Regions from separate parts of the Chryseobacterium culicis genome, predicted to be linked through region 3. Evidence: riboswitches for the same ligand, from Rfam matches in the RefSeq annotation. Region 3 holds a riboswitch; each other region holds the start of a gene.

Region 1 (7,743 bases), on a different contig from region 3:
AATAAAGAATATCACATGACAGATATTGCTCCTACTGTATCTTCTCTATTGAAAATTCAGTTCCCAAGTGGAAATGTAGGAAACCCGATCACTGAGGTTATTGGTAGATAAATTAATTATAAAGCAAATCTGTTTAAACGTTTATTTTTTGAAACATTAAGATGGTATTAAGATGTTGAGAGTATTAAGATGAGCTTCGCTTTAAGCCTAAAAAATCAGAATGATTTATCTTAACTATACTTTATTCCTTAAATGATCCTTAATGGTTCATCGAATTTTTTTGATAAGTTTAAACAGTTACAATATAAAAAACATCCTAATTTGGGATGTTTTTTTATTTTCATGGTTTATGATGTTCTTATCATCTGCTGTATCTCTTTCTGAAACTTTTTATTCTGTTTTCTGATTTTTATAATAAAGTATAAAAGGATAACGATAAAAATACATCCCAGCAGAACAGATCCAATTTTAATATAGCGATAATAAGATTTCAGATTTTTACTTTTCAAAGCGGTTTCCTTATTGTGATTGTTAATCACCTGATTAATGGACTTCAGTTCATTCTGCTTTCTTTTAAAACGCATTTCCAGGTATTTTTTATTATACTGCTGATAGAGGTTTTGCTGTCCCATAGCAAGATAATTATCAGCCAATTCTTTGTAAAGTCCTTCATTCAGAATAATATCTCCGGTATTTTTACAAAGGTTTTCAGCTTTTAGTAAAAGGCTTATGGCAGATTGATTTTCATGTTTTTGTTTATGGATTTCAGCAATTCCTTTCAGGGCAAAGGCTTCCAGACTTTTAGCATAATTCTTTCGGGCGAAGGCGATAGATTGTAAAAAAGCTTCCTGTGCTTTGTCAATTTGATTGAGATTAAGATAGCAATACCCAATATTGTAATACACCACACTCATATTGGAATAAGTTGTTTTCTTCAAGGGAACCTTTTCATAATTTTGTATAGAAATCAGAAATTTTTCCAATGCAATTTCTGAATTGGACTGGCTTTTATAAATCATTCCTCTAATGGCGTAGCTTGCAGCCGTCTCGATATATCTTTCAGGATTTTTGGCTGGGATTTTTGAAATATACTGATCGGCTTCATTCAATGTTTCAAGACTTTTACTGAAAAGCTCCATTTGCTGATACTGTATAGCCACTGAGATCAGTACTCCTGACTGGCTTTTGGGATCATTGGTTTTCTGGGAAAGTTCCTTTGCTTTTAAAATATATTTTAATGATTCTTCAAAGTTCCTTTTAGCAATATTGGCTGTGGAAAGAAGCATATAAAGATTAATGGAGGCCTTTACATCATGAGATTTCTTTAATAATTGTTCTCCAATTTTAATGGTGTTATCAGGGTTGTCATAAATTTCAAGTTTAGCCTTTTTTATTAAGACGCTGTCTGGTGTCTTTTGTGCTTTTGTAAAAGTATAAAAAGCGATCAGCAGCAGGGATAGTATTTTTAAAAATAGTTTCATACGGCTTTAGTTTTACTGATTTCCTGAATATAGGCATTGGGAGACATTCCGGTGACGGATTTGAAAACGGTTGTGAAGGCACTGTGGGATGAAAACCCTGAATACTCTGCAAGGTAACTCACTTTATAATTAAGAAAAGCAGTATCACTTCTTAATAACTGTACAATGTGATTGATCCTTAGTTTGTTAATATATCCGTTGAAGTTTTTTTCTTTATTATTGATGACTTCGGATAAGTACTTTGTATTGATTTCCATTTGTGAAGAAAGCATAGACAGTGACATATTTTTATTCAGATAGCGGTCAGATTTTTCAAATTCTTCAAGCTTTTGGAGGATTTCATCTTCTTTTTCCCTGGAGATTTTGGTAGATCCGGAATCTTTTGCTGCTGCAGGAGCTTTGCTTAATAAAGTAGGTTGAGGTTTCTGGCTGATCTGTTTTTCAAAGAAATCAAATTGCTTTTTTAAATCTTTATTTTTGCTTGTAATGAGTAAAAAATAGGTAAGCAGGGCTATAACAATTAAAGATAAAACAATAATCAAAAACAGGGAAGATCTGAGTGATATCTGTTTTTGAAATTCAATGTTTTTATTCTGGTTGGTCTCAACGAGTTTCACAAGATACCGTATTCCTTCTTTCGAACTTACATCTGTTTTTGTTTTTAAGTCAGTATAAAGTTTATTGTATTGATGGTATTTTGCATCATTATGAATGGCGTAGTAATTACGGGACAGTGATTCGTAAATTTTAATTTTTAAATTGTTGAAAGGAAGGTTTTCAATCAATGCAAGCCCGGTTTCCAGCTTTTCAATAGCTGTTGTATAATCCTGTTTCAGGAAATAATACTGGGATAGGTTCTCATAAGCCAGCCCTAGCAGAAAAGGTTTGTTTTTCTGATGTTCAAGATCTGAAATGATACTTTCTATAAGGGGTTTATATTCAGAGAGTTTATTTTGCTTCAGTAGATATGAAGACCGGAAAATCCTGTTTTCGATTTTTAAAATTCTCTTCTCTTCATTATGACCACTGAGATATTGATTGCTTTTATCAAGGTTTTTCAATGCTGTTGGATAATCCCTGTTGATTCCAGAGTTCAAAGCCTGAAGCTGATACAGTTTTGCGGTAGTGATTTTTAAAGTCGGATCATTACTTTTAAGGAGCTTCTGATCAGATAAAAGATGAGAAATAATTCTTTTCGACTGGTTGTACAACCCCAGATTCTGATATTGATCCGCAAGATTATAATCACTGAAGATCTGCATATTATAAGAAAGATCATTTGCCTGATTATTATCCTCTTTTTGAGCAAAAATATTCACAGACTGTACATAATCGCCCTTCATAGCAAAAGCTTGTGAAATAATATTTTGCAGCACAATTTTGTGTTCCGTATTCTGATCACTGACCGGAATTCCCTGGGTATAACTGATGCATTCGTCAGAATTCTGATAGAGCTTGAGAAATGCCTTATCGGCTAAAATAGTAAAGTCCGGTCCGGACTGTCCATTGATACAATAAGAGCTGTAAATAAAAATAAACAGGAATATTTTTCTGCTGTTTTGAAATAATTTTTGTTCTGATAATTTGTTTTTTGTGTTTTTTTGAATAATTCTGGTAAAATCCATATTCAAAATGTTGTTTTGTATCTGTTTGTTTATGAGTGTTTTAAAAATTAAATTCTTTTGAAATTCACGAATTATGAAAGCCTATTTCTTGGGATAGGCTAAATATTATATTAATATTGTTTCCACCAATTCGAAACGCTAAATATAATAAAATATGAAAAATTTTTACAGAATGTCAATGAAAATATTGACGGCTTGTCTTTTCCTGAAATTTGGTTTTGCAGAGGCGCAGCTTACTGTAATAGGTTTAGGAAATTATAATGTAGGTGCAGTTTCTGATAATGGAATGGTAAGTATGCATACCAGCGCAGGAGGAATTTATAAATGGAATGCAGCAGGAGGACTTGTACAGATAGGTTCTATTTCAAACGGATATCCGGCTGCAGGAAGAACTATTGTTTCGAATGACGGAACTAAAATATCATCTTCCATTACCAATACCGCAACAGGATTTAATGAAATATCAACGTATGATGTTGCTGCCGCCACATGGGTAAACCGGGGCGGACTTGTTCCTACCGGATGGGACGGAAGTGTAAGCTCTACCTGGGGAATGACTACCAACGGAAATACAATCGTAGGGCTGGGGTTTCTTACTGCCGCGAATGCCCACGCTGTGAAATGGGATGAAGTGAACGGAATGGTAGATCTGGGAAGTATTGTTTCCGGACGCAGTTCAAGAGCAAATGCAGTTAATGCAGCAGGAACAGTAATTGTAGGATGGCAGGACGAATCAAACGGTACGAGAAGCGGTGCAAAATGGCAGGATGGAGTAGAAAGTTTTATTACTGATAATAACGGGAATAATGTAGGGGAAGCAGGAGGGATTTCTGCAGACGGAAATACCATCATAGGATCGGCAAATCCTAATCCCTATGTCTGGAATGTTGTAAGCGGATTAACGTATATTACCCATCCTAATGCTTCTTTCAGTTTCAAAGGAGGTGCAACAGGAATTTCTGCTGATGGGAAGAAAGTTATCGGATATTACAGAGCATTTGGTGCCCCTCCAATGTCGGGAGAAGGCTTTATCTGGACCTCTGCTACCGGAAGGATTAATCTGAATGATTATGCAGCATCCTTAGGAATTGCAACGAATGGAGTAACAATGGGACTTCCTCTGGCTATTTCACAGGATGGAAAGAAAATTGCAGGTTCAGGAACGAACGCTTCAGGTCAGATGATCGCTTTTTATCTGGATACTTCTGAATTTTTATCCGTCAATGATGCTGTAAAAGAAAAAAACAGTATAGGTATTTATCCTAATCCTGTTGCTGATATTCTATATTTTAAAGGAACAGGAAAAATAGAGAACGCAGAAATTTATAATATGGTTGGACAAAGGGTGAAATCATTCAATGCTGTAGAAGGACAGATTGATGTTTCATCCTTGTCAAAAGGAGATTATATTTTACAATACTCTGTGAAAGGCGGTAAAAAAGAGACTTATAAACTGATTAAAAAATAACATATATAAATAGTAAAGTAGTGGGATGAATGGCTGTTTTCAATATTGAAAGCAGCTGTTCTTTTTTTGTTTCAGCTCATAGGAAGACAGGCTTTTTAAGCATACGTATGGTTTTAGGCGAATACATATAAAAAAACTATCTTTGCAAAAATTTTGGTTTCCAGTATTTTGGAATGAAAAGGGAATCGGGTGTAACTCCCGGACTGTCCCCGCAACTGTAAATCGCAACACAAGTTTCTGCAAAAAACCACTGTATAAAAACGGGAAGGAGCAGAATGCGAAAGTCAGGAGACCTGCCGGAATTATAATTAAAAAAACATATTGCTTTCGGAGGAAAAGTAAAAAAGTATGGATATAAAAAGATCTTTAGTACTGCTTTTTTCATCGTATGGTTGTTTTCTTTTTGGACAAGAGAAAACCATCGATACTATTTATGTTTTCGACAACCAGATGAACAGGGTTAAACTTTTTCATCCTGTAAAAATAATTTCGGAGGAAGATGCCGAGAAAAATTCGAGTAATCTTTCGGAGCTTCTGAGATTTCAGTCACAGGTTTTTATTAAAGAAAATGGTCGTGGTGCTGTTTCTTCGCCTTCATTCAGAGGAACTACCGCTCAGCAGACAGCGTTTGTCTGGAATGGGATTAATATCAACTCCAGTTTTCTGGGACAGGGAGATATCAATAATATTGCTTTGTTCGGCTATGATCAGATCGGTATAAAAGCAGGTGGTGGAAGTGTGGTGTATGGAAGTGGTGCTATCGGAGGAAGTATTCACCTGAATAATACCCTTGATTTTAATAAAGGTTTCCATGGTTCTTTATTTTCAGAAGTTGCTTCTTTTAATACCTATAACAATTTTGTAAAAGGTTCTTACAGTAATGATAGGTTCAGTTTTAAAGCTTCCGGAAATTATTCTGTAAGTGAAAATGATTATAAGGTAAACGATCTGAACTATATTAACCGAAACGGAAATTATTACAATACTACGTTCAATGCAGGTGCTTCCTACAAGATAACGAACGATCATAAAATTTCATGGCAGAGCCAGTTTTTTGATTCTTCACAGCATTATCCTGTGTATGAAGAAACAGGAACAAAGACAAAATATAAGACTCAAAGTGTAAGAAGTCTTCTTTCGTGGGACTGGAACAAAACAAAGTTCAGCAACTCCTTTAAAGCGGCCTATACGGAAGAAAACTTTCAGTATTTCGGTTCGCTAAATCAGCCTAAATCCAGTGGTGGAACCGGGAAAAACTATATCTTCAAAAATGATTTCAATTATTTCCTGAATTCAAAATGGAATTTTAATCTTATCGGAGAATTTCAGATCAATAAAGGAGAAGGGTACGCGAGTGGAATATCTGATGTAAGCAGAAATATCGGATCAATTTCAGGATTGTTGAGGTATTTTGCCACGAAAGACCTGCGTTTTGAAGGTGGATTTAAGAAAGATTTTGTGGAAGATGTGAAGTCTCCATTTATGTATTCATTCTCCGGAAAATGGAGTGCCTTACAATGGTATGATGTGAGTCTTAACGTATCAAAGAATTTCAGATATCCGTCATTTAATGATATTTATTATGAACCGGGAGGAAATAAAGATTTGAGACCCGAAACTTCTACTCAGTTTGATATGACAAATGAGTTCAAAATGGGAGATTTCAAACTTACTTTGTCTCCTTATTATATGAATGTGACGGATCTTATTGTATGGCTTCCGACTGCTCTGGGCTACTGGCAGGCATCCAATATCAATAAATTTGAATCTTATGGACTGGAATCCCAGTTGTCTTTCAGTAAACAGTTTGGGAATCATAAATTCAGAGCGAATGCAGGATATTATTATGCAAAATCTATTGATAAAGAAACGAAGATGCAGAGACCTTATGTTCCCATGCACAGAGGGACAGCGAATATAGATTATGAATATGGTTTCTTTAAATTTTTCGCACAGGGACTGCTGAATGGTATTACCTACACGACAAGTGATGAAAAAAGATCAGATGCCATAGATCCTTATTTTCTTTTAAATATGGGTGTTTCTGCAACCTTAGCCAAAAAATATACTTTAGGGTTTAAAGTGAATAATCTAACCAATACATATTATAAAACAGTTGCTTTCTATCCTTTACCGAAAAGAAACTATAGTGTGTATGCAGCAATAAATTTTTAACAAATAAAATTGAATAAATTATGAAAATAACTAAACTTTTAACTGTACTCTTTGCAGTGGTATTATTGTTTAATATCTCTTCATGTACAAATAGTTCTGACGAAATTGAAATCTCTCCGATCACTTACCAGAACGGATATTTTATCTCTAATGAAGGGAACTTTAACAGCCAGGGAGCTAAAGTAACATTCCTAACAAGAGATTTAAGCCTGAAGCAGGATGATGTGTACGGTTATAACAATAAAGAAATCCTTGGTGATGTTCTTCAGACGATTGGTCTTAGCGGAAACAAGGCTTATCTTGTGATCAATAACTCAAACAAAATTGTTGTTGTAGACCGTTATACGTTCAAGAAGTTAGCAGTAATTACTGATCAGCTTGATAATCCAAGAGGAATTACTTTTGCGAATGACTTTATCTACGTTTCCAATACCAATTTCACAGCCAATACGAAAAGTGTAACGAAATATAAAGCTTCTGATTATTCATTTGTAAGTAAAATCAGTATGACTGAAGTTTCTGATAAAACAGTAGAAGCGGGAGGAAATGTTTTTGTACAAAATGCTTCATCAGGATTTGGAAATAAGATTACTTATATCAATACTTCCAATGACAATAAAACTGAAATTACTGTTCCGAATGGTCAGATTGGAAATACGGTGTCTTACAAATCTAATGTTTACACAATTTCTTCAACAGCTACAGATTCTTACATCTATAAGATTTCAAGTACAGGAACTCTTACACCGGTAATTACACTGACAGGAATTCCTAGTGCAACCAACCTTCAGATTGATAATGATAAATTATACTTCAGCTCTTCGAATAAAGTGTATACAACAAGTTTAGCGACTCCTGTAATTCCTACAACTCCATTGTTAACAGCTGCAGATGGAGGTCCTTATTTTACGCTTTATGGATTTAATGTAATTGATGGAAGAATTTTTGCATCAGATGTTAAACAGTTTACTCAGGACAGTGAAATGGTAGTGTA
Region 2 (7,743 bases), 210 kb from region 3:
CCCGAATTTAATCAGAAAATTAATGATTTAAAAGGAAAGACAGGACAACAAAAAGAAACAGGGTATACCCAAAAAGCAGATGGAAGCTATTCATATCAAGAAAACGCATCCACTAACAGCAGTTCTAATTCTTTAAGTTTACCTAACTCAAATTTAACACAAAATAAAGATATAATGGGCTATATGCATACTCATGTTGATGATGTTACATTTACAAACAATGAAGGTGTTGAAGAAACAAGAAAAGGCATAAAAATGTTTTCTCCTGCTGATGTGGGGTATTTTATGGATATGCTTTCTAATGCGCAGACAGCAGGTAGGCCATTAATGGATGTTTATGCAGTAATGGTTACTAGCAATGGAAGTTATGAAATAAGATTTACAGGAAACCAGTATCAAATTAAAACTTTTACTCAACAGCAAATTGAAGGATTTAAAGAAGGATATAAAAACGTAATGTTAAAATCAAACAATCAAGCAGCAGCTTTTTTAAATTTTTTAAGCGAGAAAATGAACATTAAGGCTACGAATTTATACAGACTAAATTCAGACGGAGGAACGGAAGAAATTAAGCTTAACGGAAATAAAGTAACAACAACGACAAGTGATTGTCCAAACTAAAATTAAATCATATGAAAAATATTTTTTTTATTATACTAACAATATTTACTGCTAATCTAAATGCACAAACAGTATCATTAGAAACGATAGCACAATGTCAAAATAATCTTGAAACATGTCCACCCTATACATCCGTAAAAGATATTAACGGGCATTTAAATAAATATGTGGGAACTTGGAAAGGTACTCATGAAGGAAAAAATTATGAAATTAACATTATAAAAAAAGAAAATGTACCAACAGAATTTTCAAACACCAAATGGGATATGTTAATAGGAAGATTTAAAATAACTAATTCTAACGGAACTGTTTTATTCAATAATTTTAATAAATCTGATAATGATGCAAGTTTGGGTTATAATTTTCAAAAAGATTTAAAATTGTACTTAATGACTTTCTCTGGAGGAAAATTAGGCTGCATTGATATTGGATTTGTTTATATAGGCATTAAGCCTGAAGCCCCCAATAAAATGACAATTAATTTTCGCCCAGATTATGATATTGTAACACAGGACTGTAGCAATTTTCAAACTACTATGCCTACTAATCAAGTAATACATTTGACAAAGCAATAAATTCAGATTAAATTATTAGTAGCTCCTAATAAAAAATCAAATGATTGGCTCTACCGTAATATCAGAATGGTAAAGCCAATCATTTTAATTTTACAGTGATCCAAACAATTAGTTTTTCAATATATACATTGTTCTATATCTTGAATATCATCATCAACCACACATAAAATAGCTGTTCATATTTTCTATCTAAAAGGTCTTTAAAATACTCTTTTGTTTGCAACATATCATTATCTACAAGTAACTTTTGAAACTTTTGCTTAACCCTATTAAGATTAGGTTTACCCTTTAAATCACGCCAAAATGAGGGTTCTAAATGCATATCGCTTATTTTTATTACATTATGCTAAGACTGAAACATATTATTAAAACAATGAAAAATAATTCAACAATGAAAAAGTAAGTTTTAATACGTAAATACGAAATGTAACTAAACAGAAAACCCCTGAAAAGAGCCATCATTACACGAAACTCATTTTAAGGGTTTTCATTTGATTTCAGGCGCACCAGTATCTTCGATTCCGCCGTTTTCTGTTTAAAAAATCTAATTATTGAATATCGACAACATACATCGTTCCTTTATCTACTTTACCTGTTTTGGGTAAAATTTTCGCTTTCGGATTTCCGCTTCCATTATCCACTACTCCAAAATCATCATCATTGAAAACAGCCAGTTTATTATTTCCCAAATAAACGATCCCCTCAAACTTATCATGCTCATACCCCAGTTTTGCAACAAGATCAACAGCCAATGTTTTGGTCACAGCTTTTATTCCGGCATTGGTAATTTCATCCCATGAGCATTGTTCCAAAGCTTTTCCATTCACTTTCATACCGTCCACAGCAGTAATATCTGGTCCGTTTACATCCGTTGCATTGCTCAGATTGATTCTGTATACTTTTTTAATTCCTCCCTGGGATCCAAAATTTCCGTCTCTTTCGATCACTAAAAATTCGTTGTTACTTAACGCCGTAATATCGCAAACCGAATCCGAAGCACCTCCATCCTGTTTATATAAAAACTGTTTGGTCTGCCCTGTAATAATATCAAATGTGACAATTCTCGTTAAAGTAGTATTGGTTGCCAATGCCTTGCTTGGTACCAACATCATCGACTGTATGGTTCCTACAAGCGTTCTTCCGTCCGGAGTAATGCATAGTCCTTCCATCCCTCTGTTGGCTCTTCTTTTGGCTAAAACGGCAGGCAGTTTTCTGGGTCCTGTATTTACACCAATCGGGCTTATTCTTTCCATCTCCATCCCGTCAGCACTATAATGTACGATGTGTGGGCCATATTCGTCAGAAACCCAGAATGTGCCGTCAGAAGCTGCAACAATACTTTCGCTGTCAAGGCCGTACTGATCAGTACCTAAGACATTTCCGGAAGCATCGTAAGCGATTTCTCCTGTACTTCCCATTCCTACAGGATTTGGAAGACCTGTAATTGGCTGTCCTGAGGGATTTTTAAGCTTAATATATTTGATAACCTCTACATTCCCGTCAGCATTAATTTTAAAATGCATAATCGTTGGCGTAAAGTTAGGAGCTAAGAACTTTTTCCCATTCTGGAAGTCGGTATTTGGCCCTCTGTCTGTAATGACATAAAATTCACCTTTTCTTGTAGGGTGAGCTGCTGCTCCGGAACCAAATCCGCCGTTGATAACATCCACTCCGTTAATCGTAGCCAGTTTTGTAAATGGAAATTCCTGAGGGAGTTTGGAATAATTAATATCCTGATTAATGATTGTTGTGTCATCATCACTTTTACATGAGGCCAATACTGCCAGTACTCCAACAGACCATAGTAATTTTTTCATATGCTATTTTATGGCTGCGAATGTATAAACTGATTGTAAACTCATCTTGAATATAATGATAATTGTATTTTAACATTAGAATCTACAAAATGAATTGAATATAAACAGAAAAATTCAGGATTTAAAAACAATACAATAACAATACAATCAAATAATTAATAATTTAAAAATCAACTTATTAAGAATATTTAAAAAAAAATAATTCACAAAACAGACTCATCAATTTATATGATATATTTGCAGCGTTTTAAGGCTGAACAATGTTCATTAATAGGGAATCAGGTGAGAAAAATATTCAAATCTTGAGCTGTACCCGCAACTGTAAACTGTTTAAACTTATAGCATAATAATCCACTGGAGGGAAATCCGGGAAGGAAGCTGTAAGATGTGAGCCAGGAGACCTGCCTTAGAATACTGACTTCAGAGAAAGAATTACTTCTCCCCTGAAGATAAGTTTCGGGAATAAAACTTTAAATTAATGATATCATGAGGAAGATTTATCTTTTTTTCTTACTGCTTTGTATGCAGCTCTTGTCGGCCCAATTTACAGAAAACGACATTAAATTTTGGGTAGGAACCGGTTCTAAAAAGGCCTATTTCATTGCAGATTTTAATGACAGCAGTACTCCTAATTCTTATGCATGGGGATACCGTTTTGATGGCAATGATTTATTGATGGAAGATCTTATCAATGCAATTGTGGCAGCAGAACCCCAAATGAACGTTGATATTCCCACAGGATATCTTTCTATTCTGAATTATAACCATCATACATCCACCATTGACGACAGCTGGATAACATGGTCCGGATCCAGCGCATCCGGCATGACATGGAACAATGGTGTAGGCTATACTCCTTTAGTGGACGGAAAATGGTATGGAGTTTCATATGGTCTTGATCATTATGACATCCCTCCTTCTCCCCCCGTTCCGGCTTATAGTTCGTCATGGTTTACTCCCTCTCAGGTTACTCATTGGGTGGGAACCGGAAATAATAAAAGCCTCATAGTCATTGATTTTGGGACAGACAATGCCAATGGAAATGCCAATTCTTTTGTTTTTGGAATTAAATATAATGGAAGTATAACTGCAGAGCAGGCTCTACAGCTGGTTCAGACTCAGATTTCCTATTTTAATTTTACATCAGCGAACAATCAGATTTCTAACTTATCATTAAATTCATTTACCGGGAATACTTCCGGATCAGACAGCTGGAAATTGTATAAAGGAAAAGATTTATCAAGCTGGCAAATGAAAGCAAGTCTTTCTCAGGTTCAGCTGAACAATAACGATTGGTTGGGATTAAGCTTCGGACAAAGAAGACCATTTACTCCAACTGAAGCACAACTGACATTAGGTACTTCATCAGTTACAAAGAAAAAATTCGGTATTTATCCCAATCCGGCAAGTGATTTTATTCAGGTTGAAACTGATGAGAAACTGCAAGAAGTGAATATTTATTCTGCTACAGGACAGAAAGTAAAGACTTCCCAGGTGGCAAAGATTAATATTCAAGCCTTGCAGACAGGAGTTTATTTTGTTGAGATTAAAACAAATGATAGTTCTACACTCCATAAAATTATTAAGAAATAGAAAAAGCGCCATGAGGCGCTTTTTTGTTTGGGTATAATAAAACCACCCCGAGAATTTTTCTTCTTAAATGAGGGTGAATGAACTCCTCTGAATGACAAACTGTACCGTAAAACGATCATTTCAATGGTTTTATTTCTTAGGAATCTAAGCATCTGATAATACAGTTTAAAATTCATGATTCAACAAAAAAACCGCACCTATTTGGTACGGTTTCTTATGATATTAAAATCAATTATTTTTTCTCTACAGCTCTTTGTAGAACCTCATCTACCATTCCGTAGCCTTTAGCTTCTTCAGAAGTCATCCAGTAATCTCTGTCAGAAGATTTTTCAACCCACTCATACGTTTGTCCTGAGTGATGGCCAATGATTTCATAAAGTTCCTGTTTCAATTTCAACATCTCTCTTAAGTTGATCTCCATATCAGAAGCAACTCCCTGAGCACCTCCTGAAGGCTGGTGAATCATTACTCTTGAGTGCTTAAGCGCAGAACGTTTTCCTTTTTCTCCGGCAACCAATAATACAGCTCCCATTGAAGCGGCCATCCCTGTACAAATTGTTGCTACATCCGGTTTAATGATCTGCATGGTGTCATAAATACCTAAACCTGCATATACGCTACCGCCAGGAGAGTTGATGTAGATTTGAATATCTTTTGAAGGATCTGCACTTTCTAAGAATAAAAGCTGTGCTGTAACGATGTTTGCTACCTGATCATCAATCCCTGTTCCAAGGAAGATAATTCTGTCCATCATCAAACGGGAGAAAACGTCCATTTGAGCAACATTTAATCTTCTTTCTTCCATGATGTACGGAGTAAGATTCGTTGGGCCATACATTCCCATATACTGATCGGTAACCAAACCGTTGTTTCCTAAATGTTTTACAGAGAAATCTCTGAATTCTTTTTTAATGTCCATATTTCTATTATGTATTATTTTTAACTATTCTCGAAGTTTAAATTACAATATTTATTCCTAAAATTTTATAGGACTTTTTGTCACAGAATACAAAAAAATCTGACTTCAGGTTATCTATTTCGATCTACATAAATTCCTTTGATAGGGGAATACTCAATGATATTACTCAACCGAATGGAAGCCTGTTTCAGTAATGTAATTTTTTTAATCAGCTCATAATACTTTACTTCATTTGTACTGCTGTACTGATCAAGCTCCTTAGCAGTTTCTTTGATTAAATAATCAATATATCTGTATTTATGCAATAGAATATCTCCTTTGATCTGATCTGCCACCTTATCCCCGTAATTAGGAGGATAAATATTTCTGGAAGCCCAGTTTTCGAGCTCATCCAACGGAATTAAAGCATCTACAACCTTCGTGGTAATCTCTTCATCCATAAAAGATACAAAAAAGTTTCCACTTCTCAGCTCATCTTTTTGAATTCCTTCTCTCACCTGAGTGATGATGATTTCATTGCCTTTGACTAAAAATACATACTGCTCTTCTTCAAAATGATGAAGGATTTCCTCAATTACTGTAACCTGATATTCTTCACCTTGTTCATTTCTACGTTTCAGAATAATATCTCCAAATGCCAGCATGTGTTCAACAAGTTTATTCTCCATGAACAATACATCATACAGAAAAGGATCTTCTTTTTCCTGATCTAAAGGAACAACCTCCATCTTTGGAGCTGCTGTTTTCTCCTTCTGCTGTTGCTGTACATGATGCGTCTGATTCTGCGTAATCTGCTTCTGAACATCCAGTTCATTGAAAAGACTCTGCTCCGAAAGTCCGAATTTGTTGGAAACCTCTTTAAGGTAAACCTCTCTTTTCAGGGCATTCTGTACAAAAGAAACAGATTTTACAATATCTCTGATGGCTTCAGCCTTTTTTATAGGATCATTTCCGATATCCTTTAAAAGAATTTCCGCTTTAAAGTCGATGAAATCCATCGCTTCATTTTCAATATATTTTTCAACATATTCCTGCGGATGTTTTCTGGCAAAAGAATCCGGGTCATCTCCATCAGGGAAAAGTAAAACACGGATATTCATTCCTTCAGTCAAAAGCATATCAATACTTCGGAAACTGGCTTTGATACCAGCATTATCACCATCAAAAAGAATGGTTACGTTTTCGGTAAGCCTCTTAATCAGTTTGATCTGCTCAGTAGTCAAAGACGTTCCTGAACTTGCCACCACATTTTCAATTCCGGACATGTGAAGTGAAATCACATCCATATATCCTTCCACCAAAAGACAGCCATTCTTTCTTGAAATGGCCTGTTTACTCTGGTTTAATCCGTAAAGAACATTAGATTTATGATAGATCTCCGTTTCCGGCGAGTTGAGGTATTTTGCCGTTTTAACATTATTCTTAAGAATCCTTGCTCCAAAACCTAAAACCCTTCCTGAAAAACTATGTATCGGGAAAATAACCCTTTCCCTGAAACGGTCTACCCCTGCAGGGGTATTTTCAGGAAAAATAGAAAGTCCTGACCTTTCAAGAATTTCTTTCGTATATCCTTTTTCCAGTGCATATGCTGTGAAAGCATTCTTTTTCTCCGGAGAATATCCCAGCTGGAATTTTTTGATAATATCGTCCTTAAGCTCTCTTTCTTTAAAATAAGAAAGACCTATACTTCTCCCTTCATGATCATCCCAAAGAATCTCCTGAAAATAGGTATTGGCAACTTCATGAATCTTATACAACAGATCTTTTTCGGTCTGTGCATTTTTTGCTTCTTCAGAAATTTCACGCTGATCTTCCTCAATTTCAATTCCGTATTTCTTGGCAGCGTGGCGAAGTGCTTCAGGATAGGTAAAGTTCTCAATTTCCATAAGGAAAGAGATGGCAGTTCCTCCTTTTCCTGTTGAGAAATCTTTCCAGATCTGCTTGCTTGGTGACACAACAAAACTTGGAGACTTTTCTTCATGAAACGGACTGAGTCCTTTAAAGTTAGACCCTGCTCTTTTCAACTGCACATATTCACCCACAATCTCTTCAACGCGGATTGTGGAGAATATCTTATCAATGGTCTGTTTGGAAATCATGCTGTAAAATTAAGTATTTTATGGTGAAATTGGAAGAGTTCTAGTAAGAGAGTCGGAGGGCTTGAGAGTTTGCGTGTTTTGGAAGTCATGCTGTTTGGTTTGAGAGTGGGAATGTAAAA
Region 3 (7,743 bases):
TTTCTGCATCCATTTCTCAAAGTCTTCAGAAGAAACTCTTTCAGAAAAATAGGTAATATCAATATTTTCAGGGCATTTTTTAGACAGATTTTCAAGTTGTTTTAATTCATGTCCGCTGGCTTTTCCCAGGAATATAAATTTACAAGATTGATCTGTATTTAGATTCTGAATCGTTTCAAAAATATAAGCATAATCTCTTCTTTTCTGTGAAACGCCACCCGGGATTACCACGACAAGATTTTCATTTTTTGTCTTGTCAAAATCTCTGGTATAGAACAGAGGTAAAAGCTGATATCTCTCTGAAATCAAAGCATCATCAAGTACGAAAAGAGATCTTGATGTCTGATAAACTTTGGTTTTGTAGAATAGTCCTTCTTTCAGCCATAATTTCAGTCTGAAAATAACATCTCCTTTGAAAACACTTTTCATCAGATCCAGCTTTGAAGCTTTTATAAAATTAAGATTATGAGCAATGACTGCCGTGTTGTACTTTCTGGTTATGGCTAAAAACGTATTGAAATAGCGATGAACCGTACCTATTACCACCAGATCATACCCCTTCCCTTTCAGCTGATCAAGAATCATAGAACTGTCTGATAAAAACACCGCTTCATCACCATGACTGATCTGATCTTTGATTCTTTTTGAAAAATAATAGTCTACTGCAAAATCCTGAGACCCTTTCATAATATCCATGAAAGCCTGAGCAATTTCTGCGTGCGTGTCTATTTCTATGTAAGCTATTTTTTTCACAGGCTTGCGAGAGTTATATCTTAAGTTTTGGCTAAAGCCAATGGAATCTTTTATTTTTTTATTAAACGGGTTAAAACCCGTTTCTATTGATGAACATTTACAACGTATAAAAAATCACCTTCTACATCTTCAGCCATTTCTTTTTCAACATTCTCCAACGTTGATCATTAACCGCTTTTTGTTCTTCTTTAGTAATTTTAAGCTCCAGTTTCTTTGATCTGCAACTCTCGTAAGATTTGATAATATCAAAGAAAAATGAAGCAGATTTGCTTTTCATAGCTTCTTTGGAAGAGGCAATATAAGCCAGAAACCTGTTCAGTCCCAGGAAATAAAAATACCTTCCATAATAATCTGCCGGACGTATAGTGTAATCAGCTCCTTTTACTTTAATCAGTTTCACATGAAGCTCCGGAAGCACCACTTCTTTCCATCCCAGATTATCAAGTAATATAGAATCAATATTATCCCAGCCCAATGTTTCCCTTAAACCTCCGATCTGAACAAAACATTCTTTACGGTAAGCTTTCATAGGACCTCTTACGTGATTTTTATTTGAATTCCCTTCATACACCCAGCTCCCCTCTTTTTCAATATACAGAAGTCCTCCTACCAGCCCATATTCAGGGTTATTGGCGAAAGCGGTTTCTACTGCTGTCAGATAATTTTCCGGAAGAATGATATCGGCATCAAACTTACAGATGATATCAAACTCAGCCATAGATTGGGTCTGAAGTCCGTTTTTAAAAGCATGAACCACTTTAGATCCCGGCTGATGTTCAGATTTCTGAAGGTTAACGGTTTCAAAACGGGAATCAGTTTCGGTATATTTCCGGATGATTTCAGGGGTTTTGTCTGTAGAACCATCGTTTACCACCACTACTTTAAAATCTTTACAGCTTTGCTGTTGTAAAGAATCAAGAGTAAACGAGAGGTTGTCTTCTTCGTTATGGGCAGGAATTATAATTAAAAACCTCACGGAATTATAAATGATTAATGATGAGTGATCAATGATAAGAAGTTTTTTAGGATATCAGTTATCATTGATCATTCATCGTTTATAGGATTTATTTGTTATGCGGTTTCAGCATGTTTTTCGGATCAAGGATTTCGTCCAGTTTTTCCTGAGAAAGAATTCCTTTTTCAAGAACAAGGTTGTAAACGCTTTTTCCGGTTTCCAATGCTTCTTTTGCAATCTGTGTAGACTGTTTGTACCCGATATAAGGGTTCAATGCTGTTACAATACCGATGCTGTGTTTCACCATATTCAGGCAAATTTCTTTATTGGCAGTAATTCCTACTACACACTTGTCACGAAGGGTATCTAAGGCATTGCAAAGGAAGTTGATATTTTCCATGATGGCATGAGAAAGTACCGGCTCCATTACATTCAGCTGTAATTGTCCTGCTTCTGCAGCAAAAGTTACAGTAAGATCATTTCCGAATACTTTGAAACAAACCTGGTTTACCACTTCCGGAATTACCGGATTTACTTTACCTGGCATAATAGAAGATCCAGGCTGCATTGGTGGAAGATTGATTTCAAAAAGACCTGCTCTTGGACCTGATGAAAGTAATCTTAAATCGTTGCAGATTTTTGATAATTTCACGGCAAGACGTTTTGTTGCTGAAGAGTAGATTACGTAAGATCCTGTATCAGGAGTAGCTTCTACTAAATCCGGAGCTGAAACAATCGGGAATCCTGTAATCTGAGCTAAGTTTTTAGCACAAAGAGTGGCATATCCTACCGGAGCGTTTAATCCTGTTCCGATAGCCGTTGCTCCCATATTCACTTCTACGAAAAGGTTTGCATTATTATTGAGCTTGGAAATATCCTCTTCCAAAGTAGCAGCATAGGCTTCAAACTCCTGTCCCAAAGTCATTGGAACAGCATCCTGAAGCTGCGTACGACCCATTTTGATAACATCATGAAACTCCTGTCCTTTGGCACGGAAAGCGGTAATAATCCTTTCTAGTTTTTCTACCAGTCCTATATTCATCTGAAGCAATCCCATTTTGATTGCTGTAGGGTAAGCATCATTGGTAGACTGAGAAAGATTGATATGATCATTAGGTGAACAGAATTCGTATTCTCCTTTATTTTTTCCTAATTTTTCCAATACGATATTGGCAATCACTTCATTGGCATTCATGTTGATAGAAGTTCCTGCTCCACCCTGAATCATATCTACCGGAAACTGCTCATGATATTTCCCTTCTACAATTTCATCACACGCTTCTGCTATTTTAAAATACAGGTTTTCGTCTAGAAGTCCTAATTCATAATTGGTTTTAGCAGCTGCTTTTTTTACAAACGCCAATCCTTTTATGAAATCCGGATATGAAGACAAAAGCTGTCCTGAAATTTTAAAATTGTTGATAGCTCTTTGTGTCTGAACCCCATAATAAGCATCTAAAGGCACATTCAGTTCGCCTAATAGATCACTTTCTTTTCTGAAATTTTCCATTACAGATATTTTACTGTTTTTGATCGTTTAAAGATAACAAAAACGCATCTAACCGATGCGCTTTAATTTGAATTATTTTACGGGATATTTTTGATTTAAAGCTTGCAGTATTGCCCATGTTTCGCCATCCATGATTCCATCGTAATTCTGTGGACGGAAGTGGTACTGAAATGCTTCAATGGTTTTCTTGGTCGCATCATCCCATTTTCCGCTAAGATCAAGCGCATATCCGAATTTCTGCAAGGCAGTCTGAATAAGGAATATAAAGCTGGTATCATTATATCTCGCTGTAATGTCTGCCTGAGCCGCTTCAAAATAGGTCTGTTTAGCTGCTTCATCATACCACATCCCAATCTGGTATTCGTCATATAGCTTTTTCCATGGGAACATAGGCCCCGGATCCTGTTTTCTTGTAGGAGCAATATCTGAATGGGCTAATACATTCGTAGCCTGAATCTGATATCTTGTCACAATATCCTTAACCAGTGCTGCCACTTTTCTTACCTGTTCATCGCTAAAAGGAGCAAAGGTTCTTTTACCTGTACTATCTGTAGTATAACCTGCATTTACAATTTCAATCCCGATAGAAGTATCATTGAGATTCTTGTCATTTCTCCATGCACTAACTCCCGCATGGTATGCACGCTTATTTTCGTCTACCAACTGATAGATTTCGTTATCTCCTGTATTATTTACCAAATAATGAGCACTCACCGCCTGCTGGGTAAGAACAGTAATAGATTTATCATCCGGAATTGCAGTATAATGTAATATCAGGTAACGTTGTCTGAAATTTTGAGCAACCGCAGGGAAATAAGTCTTTACCACTTTATATCCACCTGGTTTTGCAGATACAATAGAACCATAACTTACCGTATTATCATTTTTTGTTGGGTCTGCGATATTCGTAGTAAAAAAATCTACTCCATGATCAGAAACTACTTTTGGTTTTGGAGCTATCGGCGGTGTTGTCTTAACCGTTGGTTTCGCCTGTGTTATTGGGGTTTTTGGTTTGTATGTATTTTTTTTTACATTTTGTTGGGAAGTACAGGAAAAAACGAATGTGCTTAATCCGATGATATATAATGTCTTACGCATCAGTTTGGTTTTTGAATGATTTATTACCTCAAAAATACACAAAATTTTCTTGAATTTTATTTGGTAAATAAAGAAATCTGTTCTATATTTGCACTCGCAATAACGGAACAACGATCATTAAAAAATAAACAAAAAGGAGGGTTGCCAGAGTGGTTAATGGAGCAGTTTGCTAAACTGTCGACGCGAAAGTGTCGCAAGGGTTCGAATCCCTTACCCTCCGCTCATTTATATATTCGGGGCGTAGCGTAGTCCGGTCATCGCGCCTGGTTTGGGACCAGGAGGTCGCAGGTTCGAATCCTGCCGCCCCGACTGTTTTAGTAGTTTTCTCAAAACTACTCAATGGGTGCGTAGCTCAGCTGGATAGAGCATCTGCCTTCTAAGCAGACGGTCAAAGGTTCGAATCCTTTCGCGCTCACTTAAAACTCACAATTTTTATTGTGAGTTTTTTTGTTTTTATTAGCTCCATGCAACAAGATAAGACCAGATAGAGCATCCCGATTTATAATCGGGACGGCAAAGGTTCGAATCCTTTCGCGCTCACAACAAAAAAATTATAATTCGAAATACTGCCCCAACCATTCATCAAAATGTTCTTTATGCTTATCCTGAGCAGCTTTAATCAATAAGTCAGGTTCTTCAATCTGGCTTAGCCCATAATCTCCTTTCATCCAGGCTAAATATTCACTTAATCCTTCACTCTCTTCATAATCATCTTCCTCTTTATAAAAATAAGCTTCATCAAACCCTACTGAAATTTCATTGTCAAAAGTGAGCAGATGCAAAAACTGCAGTATATTTTCAGCCACAATGTGAACACCGCCTTCATCCCCAAAAACCGCCACAGGCATTTTATTTAAAGGCTGCTCTGCTCCGTTGTTCCAAATGGCATAGAAGGAACCGGAACCATTCGCCTGTGCAAAAGGCAGTAAACTATTCAGAAAACCTTCGTCCTCACTCCAGCTTTTCAATCCGGATTTATCATCAATTAAAACACCAAAACCTTGTGAATAATTTTCATACGAAGAAATAGTATTCTGAAAGTAGATCAGTTTTTCCAGTTCTACCGGAATTTCCTGTAGATTCAAGTTTTGTTTAAATTCTGTAATTTCTATCATGGTCAATTATATTCGGTTAATAAGATTTGTAAAATGAAAACAGAACAGCAAATTTATTAACTATCTTTAATTTATGGTCATCTTTTATATTAATTTAACAACGCAAACAAGCTGTTTTACTCCCAAAACACAGATTACAACAACAACATTTTCAATACATTAAATTAAAAAAACTATTGATTACATAAAATATCTTTTTCGTTATTATAAAATACTTATATTTACCACCAAGGAGTTCTTAAAACCTTCTTTATCAACCGAAACTGGTTACACTTAGCTGTGTATTAAAAGGGAATCGTGTGTAAATCACGAACTGTCGCGCAACTGTAAGTAACATACAAAAAGTTTTTATCCATTGATATCCACTGTATATTTTTTATATGGGAAGGATGATAAAAACAGTTACAAGTCAGGAGACCTGCCTATTTCGTATTGACGATGCTTTCGCGATTTGAAGCTTACAGTCAGGTATGATGCGATATGGATATAGTACGATAACTTTTTTATCAAACTGTGTTATTTTTTGAGATGAATATGAGCGTACGTTGCGTACTCCTCATGATTCTGTAGCTCATTCGTATCCCCTTTCCGTAATTTTTCTTTCTTAATAAAGCACCGCGAAGTTTACAGAGAACTTTTTATAGGATTTAATCAATGTAAAAAGGGATAAGGTGTACCAAAGCAATTTTAATTATTCGTGGAGTTCCAACAGGTTTATTTTACAAACCTGTACAATCAGGGTTTCTCAAAATTCCCAACATCAGCACAATGGGAAGATTCCTCGACTCCTTTCCTACTTTTTACTCTTTACTCAAAAGCGATGTCTTTACAGCTCTTCTGCTTCTTTAATGACAAACAAATTTCAACTCAACAATAAATATTATAATGATCAAAAATGAAAATTGGAAGTCGCCCGGCTTAAAATTCCGGGAGGCTATGGAAAAAGAAAATCCCCTTCAGATTGTTGGAGCCATCAATGCAAACCATGCATTATTGGCACAGCAGGCTGGTTTTAATGCCATCTATCTTTCAGGAGGAGGTGTTGCTGCAGGGTCTTTAGGTATTCCTGATTTAGGAATTACGACTCTGGATGATGTACTCATAGATGTTCAGCGTATTACTAATATTTGCGATTTACCACTTTTGGTAGATATTGATACAGGATTTGGGCCTTCTGCTTTTAATGTTGCCCGAACGATAAAATCATTAATCAAAGCCGGAGCTGCTGCCATTCATATTGAAGATCAGGTGGGCGCAAAACGTTGCGGACACCGCCCCGGAAAAGAAATCGTAAGCAAAGAGGAAATGGTAGACAGACTTAAGGCCGCAACAGATGCCCGCACCGATGAAAATTTTGTGATCGGAGCCAGAACAGATGCTTTTGCTAGTGAAGGACTGGAAAAAACGCTAGAAAGAGCCATCGCTTATAAAGAAGCCGGTGCAGATTTCATTTTTGCTGAAGCAGTTCCTGACTTAAGCTTTTATCAAAAATTTGTTGATGCTTCCGGAATACCGGTCCTTGCCAATATCACTGAGTTTGGAATGATTAAAATGTACACTGTAGAAGAACTGAAAAACGCTGGTGTAGGACTCATCCTCTACCCTCTTTCCGCTTTCAGAGCCGCCAATAAAGCGGCACAGAACGTATACCATCACATCCGTAAAGACGGAACACAGACTCATGTACTGGACACGATGCAAACAAGAGAAGAGCTCTACCAAAGTATCGGCTACTATGATTATGAACAAAAATTAGATAACCTTTTTAAACAAAATACTCATGTCAACGAATAGCGAACCAACATTTAAACCTAAAAAAAGCGTAGCACTTTCCGGAGTGACAGCAGGTAATACCGCTCTTTGCAGTGTAGGAAAAAGTGGAAATGATCTCCATTACAGAGGTTATGATATATTGGACCTTGCAGAGAGAGCACAATTTGAAGAAGTTGCTTACCTGCTTATTTATGGTCAGCTGCCCACTGAAGCTCAACTCAAAAACTATAAAGCAAAATTAAAATCATTGAGAGGTCTTCCTCACTCTGTAAGAAATATTTTAAAAAGTATTCCGGCAGCTGCACACCCAATGGATGTCATGCGTTCAATGGTTTCAGCAATTGGAAGTATTCAGCCGGAAAAAGATGATCACAATGTAGCCGGAGCAAGAGATATTGCAGATAAATTATTAGCATCATTCAGTTCAGGGCTTTTATACTGGTATCACTATACCCATAATGGCAAAGAAATCAATGTAGAGACTGATGATGATACTATCGGCGGACATTTCCTTCACCTTTTACATGGTAAAAAAGCTC
Region 4 (7,743 bases), on a different contig from region 3:
TTTGATTGCTGTTATTTTTGGAAAAGTGGAGAAAAATTTCAATCAGGAAGTTGTTATTCTTTCTACCTTTTCAGATTTGATAGGAGGGTTTATTTATGGAAGTTTTTTTCTCGCATACCGCTACTACAAAAAGAATACGGAATATCAGAAACAATTGGCTCTTTATGATCATGCCCTGTCTGAAAGTAAAATTAATCAACTGAAAACACAGCTTAATCCTCATTTTTTATTCAATAATCTCAACATTCTGGATCAGTTAATAGAAGAAGATAAACACAAAGCATCAGATTTTCTCAATGAATTTGCAGAGATATACCGGTATGTTTTAGAGGTTTCTGATAAAAAGACCGTGTTTGTAGAAGAAGAACTGGCATTTGCAGAGAAATATTTTAATCTGATACAGTATAAATATGGAAATGCTTATTCATTAAAAATAAATCATATCAGATCATCGGGGAAGATCATTCCGCTTTCCCTGCAATTGCTGCTTGAAAATGCAGTTCAGCATAATCTGGGAACAGCTGTAAATCCTGTTTTGATCACCGTAGAAATAGATAAAGAAATCAGGGTTTCCAATACCAGAATACCCAAGCGAAACAGTAAAAAGACTTCAGGAAGAGCGCTCAGTAATCTTAAGGAGCAGTATACGCTGTTAACGGATCGGCAGGTAGAAATTATAAAATCAGAAACTGAATTTTCAGTGGTCATTCCCATAATTCCAGCATAAAATATGATAAAAGTTGTAATCATCGAAGACGAAATTCCGGCAAGAAATAAATTAAAACGTTTCATCAGCGAACTGGAAAAACCCGTGGAAATTGTTTCGGAAATAAGTACTGTAGAAGAAGCTATTGCTTTTCTTAAAAACTCAGCGGTTGACCTGATTTTTTCTGATATTGAATTATTAGATGGAAACGCCTTTGAAATCTATGACCAGGTGAATATTTCATGTCCGGTTATCTTCACTACCGCGTATGACAGTTTCTGGATGAATGCCTTTGAAAGCAACGGGATTGAATATCTTTTAAAACCGTTTTCGCAGAGCCGTTTTCAAAAGGCTTGGGATAAATTTATTCTATTGGGAAATACAGCATCAGAACCGGAGGATGTTTTGGTAAAACTTCAGCAAATGCTGAATAACAGCCCTGTGGAGAAAAACTATAAGAAACGATTTTCGGTCAGCTCACATCAGGGAATCTATTTTATCAATACGGAAGACATTACGTTCTTTGAAGCGGAAGAAGGGATTGTCTTTGCTTTTGACACAGCAGGAAAAAAACACGTGTTGAATGAATCTACTTTGAAAGAAATTGAAACCCAGCTCAATGCTTCAGATTTTTTCAGGATCAACCGGAGTGCACTCGTTCAGAAAAAGTATATTGAAAGAATAGAACGTTACAATAAGAATACACTTTCCGCCCAGATAAAAGGTCAGAAAGATCATCTTATTACAAGCCAGAGCAATACATCTGCTTTCAGAAAATGGATTGAAGAATAAAACCGATTTCCTGTTCAATTAAATGGTGAGTCCGTGGTTGTTTTTCACTTCAGCCATGACAAATGTACTGTGGGTACTCCCGATGGAATCTACAGATCCCAGTTTATTAAATACGAAATCCTGGTAATGTTTCATATCTCTTACCTGAACTTTCAGAAGGAAATCAAAATCTCCGGAAATATTGTAGCATTCGGCAACTTCTTCAATCTCCAGAATTTCTTTTACAAAGTCATAGCCTACAGATCTGTCGTGAATTTTCAGCTTGATTTGGCAGAAAACGGTAAATCCACGGTTGAGTTTTTCAGCATCCAGAACGGCTGCATATCTTTTAACAAACCCTTCCTGTTCCAGCCTTTTTACTCTTTCAAAAACCGGTGAAGTAGAGAGGTTCACTTCTTTAGCAAGTTCTTTAACGGTTAGTTTGGCATTCTTCTGGAGCAGCCTGAGCAGCTGTACATCCTTATCATCGAGTTGTTCCACAGAATATTATTCTTTTAAATGATTAAAACAATCAAATATATAGAATTATATGCTTTTATTTTTATTTTTAAAAGTTTATTTTGCTTAATTTTTCCTTATTTATTGTGCTTTTATTCTGTATTGCTAATTTTACACAAAATTAAAAACTTTTACTGATGACAATTGTTAAAGGTAAAAGTACAGTTCTTTATAGATACTTCATCAAACAGGAAAGGTTTTACTTAAGGTAGATTAATAGGGAATCGTGTGCAAATCACGAGCTGTCGCGCAACTGTAAGTAACACACCAAAAGTTTTTGTCTTTGTATATCCACTGCCAAAAGCGGGAAGGATGACGGAAACTGTTACAAGTCAGGAGACCTGCCTTTACTGAATTGACAATGCTTTCGCGGGCTGAAGCTTTTGGGTCATACAGATGATAGATCAGATTCATGTATTTTTCTTTATGAAGGAAATGCACAGTCTGCTATGTCATTACTTTCCTGAAACTTCTTCCGCTAAAACATAACGAAGCATTTTAAAGCACTTTCCTATTAAGTTTAATTAAAAAGTTTAAAAAAATGCAAACTCACATTCTGGGCTATCCGCGTATTGGTAGCAAAAGAGAACTCAAAAAAGCCTGCGAACAATATTGGTCAGGTAAAATTCTTTTGGAAGAACTTCTGAATACAGGGAGAACTCTCTGTAATCAAAACTGGAATATTCAGAAAGAAGCCGGTATAGATCTTATCCCGTGCAACGATTTTTCCTATTATGATCAGGTATTGGATATGAGCCTTGTAGTAGGAGCAATTCCTTCGCGTTACCATGAGGTGGTGCTTAAAAAGAACAATTCTGAGCTGGATCTTTATTTCGCGATGGCAAGAGGATATCAGAAAGAAGGGCTGGATATTACAGCAATGGAAATGACCAAGTGGTTCGATACCAACTATCACTACATTGTCCCGGAATTTTATAAAAACCAGCAATTTAAATTAAGCTCAGATAAAATTTTCAATGAATTTGCCGGAGCAAAACAGGCGGGTATCAATGCAAAACCTGTAATTATCGGACTTGTTACTTATCTGTTATTAGGAAAAGAAAAAGAAGAAGGATTTGATAAACTGGATCTGGCTGGAAATCTTCTTTCTGTATATACGGAAATTTTAACCAAACTTCAGGAGCAGGGTGCTGAATGGATTCAGTTTGATGAACCTTTTCTGGCACTGGATTTAACTGAGAAAGCAAAAGAAACCTATCTTTCTGTGTATTCAGAAATAAGAAAACGTTTCCCGAAACTGAAATTCATTGTTGCCACTTATTTTGACGGATTAAAAGATAATGCATCGCTTGCTGTTTCACTTCCGGTGAACACTTTGCATATCGATTTGGTTAGAAATCCGGAACAGTTGGATGGTATTTTGAATAGTATTCCGGAAAACCTAAGCCTTTCGTTAGGAGTAATTGATGGCAGAAATATCTGGAAAAACGATTTTGAAAAGTCATTGTCTTTCATCAGAAAAGCTGTTGACAAATTAGGCTCTGAAAGGATTTTGATTGCACCGTCATGTTCATTGATTCATTCTCCTTGCGATCTTGATTTTGAAACGAACCTTAATCCTGAGATTAAAAACTGGCTTGCTTTTGCTAAACAGAAAGTAGAAGAAGTGGTAACGCTTAAAGAGCTGGTATCAGGAACAGAAAAAGAACATATTCTTGAAGTATTTGAAGAAAATAAAAAAGCCATTGAAAGCAGAAGAACCTCTTCCCTTATCCACAATGATCAGGTAAAACAAAGATCAAATGCGGTCACTGAAAAGGATGCACAAAGAATAAATACCTTCAAAACCCGTAAAGAAGAACAGCAGCAAGTCCTGCAGCTTCCTTTGTTTCCCACTACAACAATCGGGTCATTCCCGCAGACAACAGAGGTAAGAAGCTGGAGAGCTAAATTCAAAAAGGGAGAACTTACTGCGGAGCAATACGATATTTTATTAAAAGAAGAAACTCAGAGAACCATTCGCTGGCAGGAAGACATCGGAATTGATGTATTGGTGCACGGAGAATTTGAGCGTAATGATATGGTGGAATATTTTGGAGAACAGCTGGAAGGATTTGTGTTTACCAAAAACGGATGGGTACAGAGCTACGGAAGCCGTTGTGTAAAACCTCCTGTGATCTTTGGTGATGTTTCCCGCCCGACTCCTATGACGGTGTATTGGTCTCAGTATGCCCAATCTCAAACGGAAAAATGGGTAAAAGGAATGTTGACTGGTCCTGTGACGATTTTACAGTGGTCTTTTGTACGTGATGATCAGCCTCGTTCAGAAACATGTAAGCAGATTGCACTGGCAATCCGTGATGAAGTAGTGGATCTGGAAAAAGCAGGAATCAGAATTATTCAGATTGATGAACCTGCTATAAGAGAAGGGCTTCCTCTAAGAAAAGCAGACTGGCAAAACTACCTGAAATGGGCTGTGGAAGCTTTCAGAATTTCAGCAAGTGGAGTGGGAGATGCTACGCAAATTCATACCCATATGTGTTATTCAGAATTCAATGATATTATTGAAAATATTGCGGATATGGATGCAGACGTGATTACCATAGAATGCTCCCGTTCTCAGATGGAACTGCTGAATGCCTTTGCAGATTTTAAATATCCGAATGAAATTGGTCCCGGAGTATATGATATCCACTCACCAAGGGTTCCGTCAAAAGAAGAAATGATTGAACTGTTGAGAAAAGCACAGAACGTAATTCCTGCCAACCAGCTTTGGGTAAACCCGGACTGCGGACTGAAAACAAGACACTGGGAAGAAACAGAAAAAGCTTTAATAGCAATGGTAGCTGCTGCTAAAGAAGCCTCAGTAGAATACGCACTTTAAAAAACTTTAAAATAATTAGATTCAATAATTCAGATCGTGTCATGATTTTATGGCACGATCTGTTTCTTTTTAAAGAGTTAAAATAGAGGTGAGAGATACGAGTCCATTCATTTTTATATTCTATTTTTGCATCCGGTTATGTTTTAAAAGAGATCTAAGTTATTTGGCCTGTAATGCACTGGGTGGATAGCCAAACTGTTTTTTAAATGCAAAAGAGAAATGGGACAGATTTTCAAATCCCAGATCCAGATAAATATCAGAAACTGATCTGCCTTTTTGGGTAAGTAAAAAATGAGCTTCCTTCAGTCTTCGAAGCTGCAGCCATTGTCTTGGAGGAATTCCAAAAATCTTTTGAAAATCTCTTTTAAATGCAGACAGGCTTCTTCCCGTTAAATAAGCAAAACGCTCTACATTGACATTGAAATGGAAATTCTTATTCATAAAAGCTTCAATATCTATTTTATAAGGTTCAGAAAAATCGAATAAAATATTCTTAAGGCCGGGATTATGATTGAGCATGAGAAGTAAGGCTTCCTTTTGTTTGAGGCGCAGAAGCTCTGTGGAAGAAGGAAGATTCTCATAAGCGAGGAGTGAATACATAAAAGCTGTTAATGCCTTTTGATCCGGTTTTATAAAGGCCGGGATATTATCTTTTTTCTCTGCCTGATATCCGTATTCACGGCTGAAATCACGTAAGATGGCTTCGTCAAAATAAATGGTTACGGTTCTTATTTCACCGTCTTTAGGTGGATATTTTGCAAATTTTAATAAACGGTTTTTCCTTGCAGAGTAGAGTTCTCCTTCTTTAAATATCGTCTTTGTAATCCCGTCATTCAGTTCCATTTCCCCGGAAAGAACAAGCCCCAGACTGTGAATCCGTGCAAACTGTTCACCTTCCCTGAATTCTGAAAAATGACAGGAATAATTGATGGGTAAAGGAATATTATTTTCGCTCATAGTTCAGGCGGATATTTCTGGGTGGATTCTTCTTCAAACTTACAAAACTTTTTTAGGATCATAGAATCTTCACAGCAAAACGATCCTGAGAACATTCTGCTGTGAAGAAAATACTATTAGGAAAGGATTGCTTTAGGTTCTAAATAGGCTTCCAGCCCAAATACACCATACTCACGTCCGATACCGCTCTGTTTAAAGCCTCCGAAAGGGGCATAAGGATCATGGGCAAACCCGTTAATACAGATTCTTCCGGCATCAATCTGTGTTGCCACACGCTCTGCATGTTCTTTATCGGCAGAACTGATGTAAGCTGCCAGGCCATAAGTGGTATCATTGGCAATGGCAATGGCTTCTTCTTCATTAGTGTAAGGAATAATAGACAGGACAGGTCCGAAAATTTCCTCCTGTGCAATACGCATATCATTGCGAACATTGGTAAAGATGGTTGCCTTTACAAAATTACCTTTTTCAAGACCTTCCGGTTTCCCTTCACCACCAGCGAGAAGAGTAGCACCTTCTTCCTGTCCAAGGCGGATATAACTTTGTACTCTGTCAAATTGTTTAGCGCTTACCATTGGCCCTACAAGAGTATCTTCATCATTTGGGTTTCCTACTTTTACCTGTTTTACAGCTTTTTTAGCAAGTTCATTCACTTCATTCAGCTTATTTTTTGGAACAAGCAATCGGGTAGGAGCAATACATGCCTGCCCATTGTTCATATACGCCCCGAAAACTGCCATAGGAATTGCTTTATCAAGATCAGCATCTTCAAGGATAATATTAGGAGATTTTCCACCGAGTTCTAAGGTGACTCTTTTCATGGTATCAACCGCTCCTTTGGCAATTGCTTTTCCTGTAAGGGTGGATCCGGTGAAAGATATTTTAGCAATATCCGGATGTTGGGTGATTTCATTGCCCACTACATTTCCTAATCCGTTTACAATATTGAATACGCCCTCTGGTAGCCCTGCTTCATGAAAACATTCAGTAAGAATCTGGGTTTGCATAGCACTCATTTCACTAGGTTTGATAACGGCTGTACATCCTGCAGCAATGGCGGTAGCCAGTTTATTACAGATGAAACTGTTGCTGGCATTCCATGGAGTAATGATTCCTACAACGCCCAAAGATTCAAAACGTACTTTAGAATTTCCGACTGTTTTTTCAAAGTCATAAGATTCCAGAGTGGTAATCGTGCTGGTAAAAGCTGATATGGCATTCTGAACACTCATTCTGCAGAATTGTAATGTTCCTCCGTATTCATTCACCATGACGGATACAAGTTCATCTTCACGTTTGCTTACTGCTTCATGCAGCTTTTTAAGAAAACGGATACGTTCTTCTTTCGTTGTTTTTGAAAATGTAGCAAAGGCTTTTTTTGCTGCTGCGATGGCCATTCTGGTGTCTTCTTCATTTCCCAAAACTACCTCTCCGGTTTTTTGATTGGTAGAAGGATTTATAAGATCAAAAGTTTCTGTTCCTTTTGGCGTAACAAATTCGCCGTTGATGTAAATTTTATTTATCTGTACCATTTTGATGATTTTAATACCACAAAGTTCGGCAGAAATGAAAAGGATGAGTTTGTTGTATAGTTCAAATTTTGTTTGTTGTATGGTTCACTTTATAACCTGTGGATTTTTATTTTTTTGAATTTAAATGTCAAAATGCCCTGTTCTTCGATAAAATTGACTACTTTTATCATAACCAAGTAAATAACTCGTTTTGAGAACAACTCTTAAACTTATTATCGCTTAGTATCAGTCTTCGTAACCACAGGCTGATCGTTCTTTCGTTTGGGTAATTCTCTATCCGAACTGGTTTTCATTTCATCATATTATTCACTGCATTGCCCGCAACGGGTAGCTGTATCTGCTATTTTGGTTTTGACAATTACTATTGATCAGGAACCAAAATATATGGCAAACTATACCTTGAGAAATAATCT

The links. A riboswitch is a leader RNA that binds a small molecule or an ion and turns the genes downstream of it on or off. The one in region 3 is predicted to bind cobalamin.
Region 1: linked by a shared signal. The riboswitch ahead of CQ022_RS09315 (TonB-dependent receptor plug domain-containing protein) and the one ahead of prpB (methylisocitrate lyase) in region 3 are both predicted to bind cobalamin.
Region 2: linked by a shared signal. The riboswitch ahead of CQ022_RS19515 (T9SS type A sorting domain-containing protein) and the one ahead of prpB (methylisocitrate lyase) in region 3 are both predicted to bind cobalamin.
Region 4: linked by a shared signal. The riboswitch ahead of metE (5-methyltetrahydropteroyltriglutamate--homocysteine S-methyltransferase) and the one ahead of prpB (methylisocitrate lyase) in region 3 are both predicted to bind cobalamin.

What each region holds. Positions count from the first base shown of each region.
Region 1 is NZ_PCPP01000001.1:2,054,006-2,061,748, reverse strand. Features, by position in the region: gene pafA (alkaline phosphatase PafA) at 1-111, shown strand, start outside; gene CQ022_RS09330 (hypothetical protein) at 348-1,481, opposite strand; gene CQ022_RS09325 (helix-turn-helix domain-containing protein) at 1,478-3,106, opposite strand; gene CQ022_RS09320 (T9SS type A sorting domain-containing protein) at 3,261-4,574, shown strand; cobalamin riboswitch at 4,712-4,890, shown strand; gene CQ022_RS09315 (TonB-dependent receptor plug domain-containing protein) at 4,923-6,749, shown strand; gene CQ022_RS09310 (DUF5074 domain-containing protein) at 6,770-7,743, shown strand, end outside.
Region 2 is NZ_PCPP01000004.1:262,738-270,480, reverse strand. Features, by position in the region: gene CQ022_RS19535 (hypothetical protein) at 1-621, shown strand, start outside; gene CQ022_RS19530 (DUF6705 family protein) at 633-1,196, shown strand; gene CQ022_RS19520 (esterase-like activity of phytase family protein) at 1,745-3,013, opposite strand; cobalamin riboswitch at 3,247-3,437, shown strand; gene CQ022_RS19515 (T9SS type A sorting domain-containing protein) at 3,536-4,606, shown strand; gene clpP (ATP-dependent Clp endopeptidase proteolytic subunit ClpP) at 4,839-5,525, opposite strand; gene dnaG (DNA primase) at 5,636-7,624, opposite strand.
Region 3 is NZ_PCPP01000004.1:48,690-56,432, reverse strand. Features, by position in the region: gene CQ022_RS18545 (glycosyltransferase) at 1-753, opposite strand, end outside; gene CQ022_RS18540 (glycosyltransferase family 2 protein) at 875-1,729, opposite strand; gene aspA (aspartate ammonia-lyase) at 1,818-3,218, opposite strand; gene CQ022_RS18530 (N-acetylmuramoyl-L-alanine amidase) at 3,291-4,316, opposite strand; tRNA gene CQ022_RS18525 (tRNA-Ser) at 4,452-4,536, shown strand; tRNA gene CQ022_RS18520 (tRNA-Pro) at 4,551-4,625, shown strand; tRNA gene CQ022_RS18515 (tRNA-Arg) at 4,658-4,731, shown strand; gene CQ022_RS18510 (hypothetical protein) at 4,868-5,431, opposite strand; cobalamin riboswitch at 5,679-5,872, shown strand; gene prpB (methylisocitrate lyase) at 6,317-7,225, shown strand; gene prpC (2-methylcitrate synthase) at 7,212-7,743, shown strand, end outside.
Region 4 is NZ_PCPP01000001.1:290,744-298,486, forward strand. Features, by position in the region: gene CQ022_RS01420 (sensor histidine kinase) at 1-727, shown strand, start outside; gene CQ022_RS01425 (LytR/AlgR family response regulator transcription factor) at 731-1,498, shown strand; gene CQ022_RS01430 (Lrp/AsnC family transcriptional regulator) at 1,517-1,978, opposite strand; cobalamin riboswitch at 2,174-2,360, shown strand; gene metE (5-methyltetrahydropteroyltriglutamate--homocysteine S-methyltransferase) at 2,538-4,841, shown strand; gene CQ022_RS01440 (helix-turn-helix domain-containing protein) at 5,001-5,798, opposite strand; gene CQ022_RS01445 (aldehyde dehydrogenase family protein) at 5,915-7,330, opposite strand.